DNA from 3 places in the Streptomyces sp. NPDC041108 genome. Region 1 is predicted to be linked to each of the others. Evidence: riboswitches for the same ligand, from Rfam matches in the RefSeq annotation. Region 1 holds a riboswitch; each other region holds the start of a gene.

The links. Region 1 has a riboswitch for cyclic di-AMP ahead of ACZ6BB_RS27745 (M23 family metallopeptidase). Riboswitches for the same ligand answer to the same signal wherever they lie in the genome.
Region 2: another riboswitch for cyclic di-AMP. It lies ahead of ACZ6BB_RS04535 (M23 family metallopeptidase); the one in region 1 lies ahead of ACZ6BB_RS27745 (M23 family metallopeptidase).
Region 3: another riboswitch for cyclic di-AMP. It lies ahead of ACZ6BB_RS32880 (transglycosylase family protein); the one in region 1 lies ahead of ACZ6BB_RS27745 (M23 family metallopeptidase).

What each region holds. Positions count from the first base shown of each region.
Region 1 is NZ_JBVIYK010000010.1:307,482-310,750, forward strand. Features, by position in the region: gene ACZ6BB_RS27740 (PP2C family protein-serine/threonine phosphatase) at 1-986, shown strand, start outside; cyclic di-AMP (ydaO/yuaA leader) riboswitch at 1,252-1,413, shown strand; gene ACZ6BB_RS27745 (M23 family metallopeptidase) at 1,424-2,482, shown strand; gene ACZ6BB_RS27750 (aldo/keto reductase) at 2,649-3,269, shown strand, end outside.
Region 2 is NZ_JBVIYK010000001.1:1,067,899-1,071,167, forward strand. Features, by position in the region: gene ACZ6BB_RS04530 (alpha-galactosidase) at 1-975, shown strand, start outside; cyclic di-AMP (ydaO/yuaA leader) riboswitch at 1,281-1,437, shown strand; gene ACZ6BB_RS04535 (M23 family metallopeptidase) at 1,442-2,440, shown strand; gene ACZ6BB_RS04540 (DUF6250 domain-containing protein) at 2,665-3,269, shown strand, end outside.
Region 3 is NZ_JBVIYK010000015.1:91,678-94,946, forward strand. Features, by position in the region: gene eno (phosphopyruvate hydratase) at 1-165, opposite strand, end outside; gene ACZ6BB_RS32880 (transglycosylase family protein) at 579-1,274, opposite strand; cyclic di-AMP (ydaO/yuaA leader) riboswitch at 1,279-1,478, opposite strand; gene ACZ6BB_RS32885 (LysM peptidoglycan-binding domain-containing protein) at 1,661-2,722, opposite strand; gene ACZ6BB_RS32890 (cytochrome P450 family protein) at 2,951-3,269, opposite strand, start outside.

The sequences.
Region 1 (3,269 bases):
CGGTCCCCTTCTTCACCGCCGCGCCCCTGGTGGCGGCCCCGCTCTTCTCGCTGCACGGCACGGTGATCACCGGGATCGTCTCGGTCTCCGGGGTCAGCGCCGTGCGCGGCTACTACGGCGACACGGGTCAGGTGGACGCGATCACCGAGGTCGCCACGGTGGTCACCGTCGCCGTACTGGCCGTACTGATCAACCGTCTCGTCCGCCGCAGCGACGCCCGGCTCGCCACCGCCCGGGAGATCGCCGAGGCGGCACAGCGGGCCGTCCTGCCGGTGCCGCAGGAGCGGATCGGCGGGCTGGAGATCGCCGCGCGCTACGAGGCCGCGCAGGCGGGGGCGTCGATCGGGGGCGATCTGTACGCGGTGCAGGACTCGCCCCACGGCGTACGGCTGATCGTGGGCGATGTGCGCGGCAAGGGGCTGGGCGCGGTGTCGGCGGTGGCGGTGCTGATCGGCGCGTTCCGGGAGGCGGCCGAGCAGGAGTCGACGCTCGAAGCGGTCGCCCAGCGGCTGGAGCGGGCGCTGGCCCGGGAGACGACCAGGCGGGAGGCCGCGCTGCGGGACGCGGCGGTGGAGTACGAGGGGTTCGTGACGGCCGTGCTGGCGGAGTTCCCGCACGGGGCCGGGCGCGCCCGGATCGTCAACCGGGGCCACCCCTCGCCTCTCCTGCTGCTCGCCGACGGCACCCTGCGCTCCCTGGACGCGCCGCGCCCGGCCCTCCCGCTGGGCATGGAGGATCTGGGCGCCTGGCCCGACCGCGCGGAGGAGGCCGGGTTTCCGCGGGGGGCCACGCTGCTCTTCCATACGGACGGTCTGTCCGAGGCGCGGGACGCGTGCGGTGTCTTCTACGACCCGGTCGAACGCCTGTCCGGGCGGGTCTTCTCCGCTCCGCGCGCCCTGGTGACGACCCTGGCGGACGAGGTGCGCCGGCACACGGGGGACGGCACGACGGACGACATGGCTCTCCTGGCGGTCCGTCGGCCATGACCTCGGGCGGAGGCGGGGGCTGCTGGGGGGCCTCTATATCACCCAACGTGACTGTTTGATCGTTCTCCGTGGACATGCTGATGTCCCGTCAGAACTTTTGTTACTGCCGAGGCAAGTCAACTCGCCCGTTTTAAACCCCTCATGACCCGTAAAGTCCAGCAGGGGGTGCGGAACGATCATTCAGAACAGCTTGGAATGGAGTGCTCGTGTCTATTAACGTTCGATAACGCAGCGCGGTCGTCCCAGCCGTCACAAGAGACGGCTCCGTGCTCACGCGCCGAATCCCGCAAGGGAACCGGGGAACCAACACCCTGGGGTGAATCGCACGGAGACCGTCGTGGCAGTCCGCACGACCGGTTTACGCGCGTAGGAGACCTTCCTGCTCCGAACCCGTCAGCTAACCCGGTAGGCGAGGAGGAAGGAAGGAGTACGCCCACGTGGCGTCGAACCGGTCCGCGACCGAAGCCCCCGTGCCGAGCCAACGCGAAGGCGAGAGCCGGACGTTCGGCTACGGCAGCTACAACAGCGACAACGAGGGCCCCTGGCAGGAGTGGAATCCCAGCGAGGACACCCTTCGCCCCGCTCGCGGTCGGCACCGCGTCGCCAAGAAGACCGGCGTACTCGCTCGTGGCGGCCTCGGCCGCAGCTCCACGGTTCTCGGCGTCGGAGTCATAGCCGCCGTCAGCGGCGCCGGCATGGCCAGCGCGCAGTCCGGCAAGGCCCCGGTGTCCATCTCGATGCCCGACATGCCGAACGTCGGCTCGGTCTTCGAGGACGAGGCCGAGGAGCCGGAGCCCGAGGCGTCCAGGACCCCGCTCAGCAGCGCCGGCCTGACCGCCGCCGAGACCCAGCAGGGCACCGCGGACGCCGGTGAGGCACTGCGCGCCCGCATCATGGCCCAGGCCGAGTCCCAGCAGGACGCCTTCGACAAGGCCGCCGCCGAGGCCGCCCAGACCGCCGCCGCGGACAAGGCCGCCGAACTGGCCGCCAAGGAGAAGAAGGAAGCCGAGGCCAAGGAGGCCGCCGCCAAGAAGAAGGCGGCGGAGGAGGCCGCGGCGAAGAAGGAGGCCGAGCGTCTCGCCTCCCTCGCCAAGCAGTTCACGCTGCCCACCTCCTCGTACACCCTCACCTCCACCTTCGGCCAGGCCGGCCCCTACTGGTCCTCCGGCTACCACACCGGCCTCGACTTCGCCGCCCCGACCGGCACCCTGATCAAGGCCGTCCACGGCGGCACCATCACGCAGGCGGGCTACGAGGGCTCCTACGGCTACAAGACCGTCCTCACCCTCGATGACGGCACCGAGATCTGGTACGCCCACCAGTCCTCCATCGGCGTCAGCGTCGGCCAGAAGGTCGCCACCGGCGACGTCATCGGCCGCGTGGGCGCCACGGGCAACGTGACCGGCGCCCACCTCCACATGGAGGTCCACCCCGGCGGCGCGGCCGGCGGCATCGACCCGGCGGCGTGGCTGCGCAGCAAGGGTCTGACCCCGTAGAGCCGGTCGGACGACGAACCAACGACGCCGCGTGGGCCCGTGAGGACCGCGCGGCGTTCGTCGTCCTCGGGGCCGGCGCCCGCTCGTGCGCCTCGCTCCCACGGCTTCACGTGGCGTTCACGCCGGGGTGGAATGCGGGCGTCCGCCGCGCCGGTTGATGGATGACATGACTTCTCTTCGCAAGCTGGGCACGTCCGACATCGAGGTCTTCCCCCTCTCCCTCGGCGGCAACGTCTTCGGGTGGACGGCCGACGAGGCACAGTCCTTCGCCGTTCTCGACGCCTACGCGGCCGCCGGGGGCAACTTCGTCGACACCGCCGACTCCTACTCGGCCTGGGTGGAGGGCCACACGGGCGGTGAGTCCGAGAGGATCATCGGCAGGTGGATCAAGTCCCGCGGCAACCGGGACGACGTGGTCGTCGCGACCAAGGTGAGCCAGCACCCCGAGTACCAGGGCCTGACGGCGGCCAACATCAAGGCCGCGGCCGACGCCTCCCTCGCCCGCCTCGGCACGGACCACATCGACCTCTACTACACGCACTTCGACAATCCCGAGGTGCCCGTGGAGGAGATCGTCACCGCCCTCGACGACCTGGTGAAGGCCGGCAAGGTCCGTGCGATCGCCGCGTCCAACATCACTCCCGAGCGCCTGAAGGCATCCCTGGACTTCTCGGACGCCGAGGGCCTGGCCCGCTATGTGGCCCTCCAGCCGCACTACAACCTGGTCTCCCGGGACACCTACGAGGGCCCGCTCCAGAGCGTCGCCGCCGACGCCGGTCTCTCCGCC
Region 2 (3,269 bases), on a different contig from region 1:
TATGTGCACGCCCTCGGCATGCAGTTCGGTATCTGGGTCGAGCCCGAGATGGTCAACCCTGACAGCGAGCTGTACCGGGCGCATCCCGAATGGGTCCAGTTCCAACCGGGACGAAAGCGGACGGAGCTGCGTAATCAGCTCGTCCTCAACCTCGCGCGCGAGGACGTCCAGGAATACCTCTGGGAGAAACTGGACGCGCTCTTGTCCAGCGCGTCGATCGACTACGTGAAGTGGGACTTCAACCGCTGCTTCACGGATGCCGGCTGGCCCGGCGAGCCGTACCCGCAGAAGCTGTGGGTCGAGCACGTGCACGCCTACTACGCCCTGCTGGACCGGCTGCGGGCCGCGCACCCGGGGGTGGCCTTCGAGTCGTGCTCCGGAGGCGGCGGCCGGATCGACCTCGGGGTGATGGCCCGGACGGACCAGGTCTGGACGTCGGACAACACCGACCCGCTCGACCGGCTCGCCATCCAGCACGGCTTCAGCCAGATCCACCCGGCCCGGACCATGGCCGCGTGGGTCACCGACAGCCCGAACAACCAGCTCAACGGTCGCGTCAGCTCGCTGCGGTTCCGCTTCGTCAGTGCCATGGCGGGTGTGCTCGGGGTCGGTGGCGACCTCACCGAGTGGACCGAGGAGGAGCTGGCCGAGGCGGGGGAGTGGGTCGAGCTGTACAAGCAGATCCGGCCCGTCGTGCAGCGCGGTGATCTCCACCGGTTGCGGCCGCCGACGGGTGGGCTGAGCGCCGTGCAGTACGTCCACGGTGGCGAGGTCGTGGTCCTGGCCTGGCTCCAGGCCCAGCACTACGGCGAGCCGCCCGCCCCGCTCCGGCTGCGCGGGCTGGACCCGACAGAAACGTACGAGTGCCGCGAAACGGGCGAAGTGCATCGAGGGGCCGTGCTGTTGCATCACGGGCTGTCGACGGGGCTGCGCGGTGACTTCGATGCGACAGTTATCCGCCTGCGTCGCACTTGAGCGATCTGTCCGAAATGCAGCCTTAATTCCAACAAGCCCTGGAATAAAGCCTACTGGCACGTAGGGGCGTGAGCAGCGTCATATTCGTGACGTTCCGCTGTCGCCATGTGCACGTAATTCGTGCACGTTTCCAGGGCGGTTGGGAAATGGGCAGGACCAGTCTTTTACGGAGCGTGAGGGTGGATTGATGTAAGGATCAGGTAGGAAGGCACACAGGAAGTCCCAATGGTTGTCTCTGTGGGCACAAGTCGCTTACGTTCTGCGTCAATCCGGACGGACGCCCAATCCTGCCGCCGACCGGAGCCGCACACCGAACCGATCCACGGCAGGAGCGGGGGACCCACAGGAATCACCGCCTGTTCCGGTCTCCGGAAAAGGCTAGGGGTCAAGCCGTGCGCGAGCACGGCCGGACATCTCCAGTCCGCACCCGACAGCTCACCTCGCAGGCGCCGGAGAGGAATTCGCCATGCCCGCGAAGGGTAAGCACCGCCGTCCCAAGTCCCAGCGTTTCACCCGCTCGATCGCCGCCGCCGGGACCGGTGGTGCGGCGCTCGCACTGCCGCTGATCGGAGCCGCCGGCGCCCAGGCCGCCACCCCGGCGACCGCCGTGTCGGGTGTGTCCGAGAAGACGGCCACCATCGCCACCGAGCAGGCCGTGGCCGAGGCCGGTGCGCGGATCGCGCAGGCGGAGAAGTCCGCCCAGGCCGAGAGGACCGCCACCAAGAAGACGGCCAAGACCTACTCGGTGAAGGTCGGCGACTACCTCGCGAAGATCGCGGACGAGCAGGACGTCGAGGGAGGCTGGAAGCGCCTCTACTCGGACAACCGCGCGGCGATCGGCTCCGACCCGTCGCTGATCCACCCGGGGCTGAAGCTGTCCATCGGCGGGCAGGCCGCGGGCGGTACCTCGCAGTCGTCGAAGCCGCAGCTGTCGCAGTCGTCGAAGGCCGCCGAGTCGTCCGAGTCGTCGAAGTCCTCCGGCCCCTCGAAGCAGGAGTCCAAGGACACCCAGGCGTCGACCTCCACGTCGAACGGCCAGTCCTCGTCGGCCAACGGCTCCGGGTTCAGCCTGCCCATCCAGGGCGCCACCGTCGGCACCGCGTACAAGACCGCCGGCAGCATGTGGTCCAGCGGCTACCACACGGGCGTCGACTTCGTGGCCCCGACCGGCACCGCCCTCAAGGCCGTGGGCGCGGGCACCGTCGTCTCCGCCGGTTGGGGCGGCGCGTACGGCAACCAGGTCGTCATCAAGCTGGCCGACGGCTACTACGCCCAGTACGCCCACCTTTCCTCGATCTCCGTCTCCGCGGGGCAGTCCGTGAGCGGCGGTCAGCAGATCGGTCTCTCGGGCGCGACCGGCAACGTCACCGGGCCGCACCTGCACTTCGAGATCCGCACCACCCCCTCCTACGGCTCGGACCTCGACCCGCTGGCCTACCTCCGCTCCAAGGGCGTCAGCGTCTGAGGCTCCGCTCCTCGGTGATGTCGAAGGCCGGTCCCGCTCCGCCGGGGCCGGCCTTCGGCGTCGCGGTCCCGTACGGCGATCGCGTGTTGCGCCGTGTGTTGCGGTCGCGTGGCATGGCCGGCCGAAGCCTCGACAGGGGGTGGACGGGGCGACACAGTGATCTCCGTAAGCGCTTTCTACGCGGGCCCGTGCCCCGTGGCGCGTCGTCGACGGACAGGAGTGTCATGACCACCCGTAGAGCTTTCGGGGTTCTCGCGGCCGGTGCGGCCCTCGCGGCACTCGGCCCGGCCGGGACGGCGACCGCGCACACGCCCCGGCGCCGGGGCGGGCTGATCGCCGCCGACGACTTCCGGCACGGACTCGGGCACTGGGCGGTGGAGTTGGAGCGTGGCGGTGAGGTCACGGCCTCGCGGGGTGTGCTGGAGGTCGACGTGCCGGCCGGGGCCACGGTCTGGTTCCGGCGGCGGCTGGAAGGGCCGTACGCCGTCGAGTACACGGCCACTCCGGTCTCGGCGGGCGGGGCCAACGACCGGGTCTCCGACCTCAACAACTTCTGGAACGCCGTCGACGTGCGCTCGCCCGGTGATCTGTTCGCCACCCCGCGTGCGGGCGCGCTCGCCGAGTACGACCACCTGAAGACGTACTACGTCGGGTACGGCGCCAACACGAACACGACGACCCGCCTGCGCCGGTACATCGGTGAGCCGGGTGTGCGGCCGCTGATCCACGACTACACCGAGCCGCTGCTCGTCGCCAACGCGCCGCATCATGTGCGGATCGTGTCCGACGGGTCGAAGGTCCAGTGGTGGAACAACGGTCGGCTGGTGTT
Region 3 (3,269 bases), on a different contig from region 1:
GTCACCGTCACGCAGCTCGATGGCTTCGAAGGCGCCGGTGGAGGCACCGGACGGAACGGCGGCACGACCCGTGCTGCCGTCGTCGAGGCCGACCTCGACCTCGACGGTGGGGTTGCCTCGTGAGTCGAGGATTTCCCGGGCTACGACGACGTCGATGGACGGCACGAGCATCTCCTTCATGGGATGTGACGCTGGTTGCGCGGGGCCGCTTGGGCCTTGCGACTAGAGCCTAACCGCCCCCGGGCCGTCGGCAGCCGACCGACCGTCCCGTGGACAGACAGACCGTACCCATTGTTCCCGTCCGGAACAAAGAGGGGGTGGACAAGAGAAGTCGCCGACGGTGCAAAAAAGCCCCGCCCCGGTGCGTACGGGGGAATGCGCACCGGGGCGGGGAGCCCGTGGGGGCGGGGGGACGGCCCTCACGAGGTCTTCACTATGGAGGACACGGATGTGAGTGGGCTGTGGTTCAGCCGGGGAGCGGCCTGATTTCCGGCCCGGCTGAACCTGCCCCGCCTGCCCGGCCGTGGGGGCGGCCGTGGGGTCGGCAGGCGTGTGGCGGCCGTCGTGGTCGCCGTGGGTCAGCTCAGGTGGAGCTGCTGGCCCGGGTAGATGAAGTCGGCGTCGTCGATGATGTCCTTGTTCAGCTCGAAGAGCTTCTCCCAGCCACCCTTGACGTTCTTCTTCGCGGCGATGGCGCTGAGGGTGTCGCCCTTGACGACCTTGTACTCGCCGTCGCCCTTCTTGACCTTCTTGCCGGTCGGGGTCTCGACGGTGGCGCGCTCGGAGGAGCGGGAGGCGCGGTTGTCCTCGGTGCTCTTCTTGGTGCTCTCCTGCGTGCTCTGCGAGGAGGAGCCGGAGGAGTTGGTGTTGCCGCCGGAGGCGGCGGCACCGTCGTAGGAGGCGCCGGACAGGCCGGTGCCGCAGACCGGCCAGGCACCCTTGCCCTGACCCGCGAGGACCTTCTCGGCGATCGCGATCTGCTGGGCCTTGCTCGCCTGGTTGGCGGTGGAGGCGTACTGCGTACCGCCGTAGGCGGCCCAGGTGGAGGCCGAGAACTGCAGGCCGCCGTAGTAGCCGTTGCCGGTGTTGATGGACCAGTTGCCGCCGGACTCGCACTGGGCGACGGCGTCCCACTCGGAGGCGGTGGCGGCGGAGGCGCTGCCGGCGACCATCAGCGGGGCGGCGACGGCGGCGGCGCCGGTGACGCCGACGACGGCGATGGCGCGAGCGGCCTTGGACGGACGACGGTGCTTGCCCTTGCTGGAGAACAGCATGGAGAGATCCCCTCACCGACGCCTGCGAGGTGAGCTGTCGGGTTCGGGCCGGTTGAGTTGCCCGGCCGCGCACGCTCGCCTCTCGGCTCACGTCGCGCGGCTTCACCCCCAGCCGGTTCCGGTCGTGCGCCCCCGAAGGGCCGCAACCGCCGGACCCGGCACTTACCTTGGGTCCCCCGCTCCTGCCTACGGCGCTTGACGCGACGACTGTTCCTCACGGCCGATGGCAGGATTCGGCGTGCCGACCGGGAGGGCCCGCTGTGGCGAGCGGTCACGACCGTAAACAGGTGATTGCCCGAATTTCAAAGACGATCAGGGGGTCTGTGATTCATCTCCCACGGAGATCAAAACGGGCAATCGGGGTCGAACCATGACCCGAACTGCCGCTACTTTTTGCCCGTTTCGGCACCGACTTCGAGGGTCTGACCGGGAAGGATGAGGTCCGGGTCGGTTCCGACGGTGGTCTCGTTCTCGGCGTACAGCGTCCGCCACCCGCCGTCCAGACCCAGCGAGTTCACGATGCCGGTCAGACTGTCGCCCACATGGACGGTGTAGGCACCCTCCACTCCCTCGCGCGACGCACCGCCGTCCCGTGAGGCGTGCCGACCGGAGGAGGCGCCGTCGGCGCGCGAGCCGTCGCCGGCTTCCGCGCCGGAGCCGGTGTCCGCGCCGGAGCCCTCGTCGGCACTGGCGCCGCGGTGACGGCCCGTACCGCCCTCGCCGTCGTCGGTAGCCGTGGAACCGTCACTCCGGCCTGAATTGTCCGACTTCTCACCGTCGGACTTCCGGGAGTCGCCGTCGCCGGAGTCACCGGAGCCGGTGGAGTCCGCGGAGTCGGAGTCCGTGGCCGCCTTCGCGGAATCGTCGGCCGTGTCCGCGGACGAGTCCGGTGAGGCGGCCGACTTCCGGGATCCGTCGCCGGCATCGGCGTCGCCGTCGGTCGACTTGGCCGAGTCGGTGGAGCCGGCCGAGTCCGGCGAAGCGGAGGAATCCGACGAACCGGATGTGCCGGACTCGCTGCCGGAGTTCGACGAGTCGTCCGCGACGCCCGTGTCCACCTCGGCGGAACCGGCGTCGCCGCCGAGGTTGTGGAGCAGTCCGCAGGTGGACCAGACGCCGACGCCCTGGTCGGCGAGGATCTTCTCGGCGACGGCTATCTGCTGGGAGCGGCTGGCCCGGTCCGCGGTCGTCGCGTAGTCGAGGCCGCCGTACTTCTCCCAGTTGGCCTGGGTGAGCTGGAGGCCGCCGTAGCGTCCGTTGCCGGTGTCCGCGCTCCAGAAGCCACCGCTCTCGCACTCCGCCACCTGGTCCCAGGTGGTTCCGCTCGCCGCACTCGCGCCGGCGGCGCCGAGGAGCGGGATGGCGATGGCCGACCCCGTCACTCCCGCCGCGACGAGGAGAGCCGGAGCCTGACGGGGGCGACGGTGACGACCGTTCCCGGAGAGCATGCGGTTGCCTTTCACACGACAGCGATGGCCTGTGCGACGGGGCGTGATGACCCCTTCGCACTGACGTGTGAACGTATCGGCAGTCGATCAGTTGTCACAAGTTAATGCAGCGCAGATCACGTGAAGATCACAGAGTTGAGAGAGCGTCAACTTCTGGCGCGGAATGGGGTAGTACTACGGGCCGTCGGGGTATCACTACACGCCGCTCATGGCGTGATCATCGTGCACTCATCGCCGCTCCCGTGGGGTGAATTCCACCGGAAGCGTGCGCAATCCCCGCATGATGAGACCTCCTCGCCAGCGCAGATCGGCCGGATCCACGGCGAGTCGCAGATCGGGGAGGCGGGTGAGGAGCGTCGCCAGCGCGGTCTGCCCTTCGAGCCGGGCGAGTGGTGCGCCGAGGCAGTAGTGGATGCCGTGGCCGTAGCCGAGGTGCTGGTTGTCACGGCGTGAGAGATCCAGGGTGTCGGGGTCGTCGAAGCGGGCCGGGTCGCGGTCGGCCGCCGCGAGGACGACGAGGACGGGGTCGCCGGGGGCGACGTCCTGC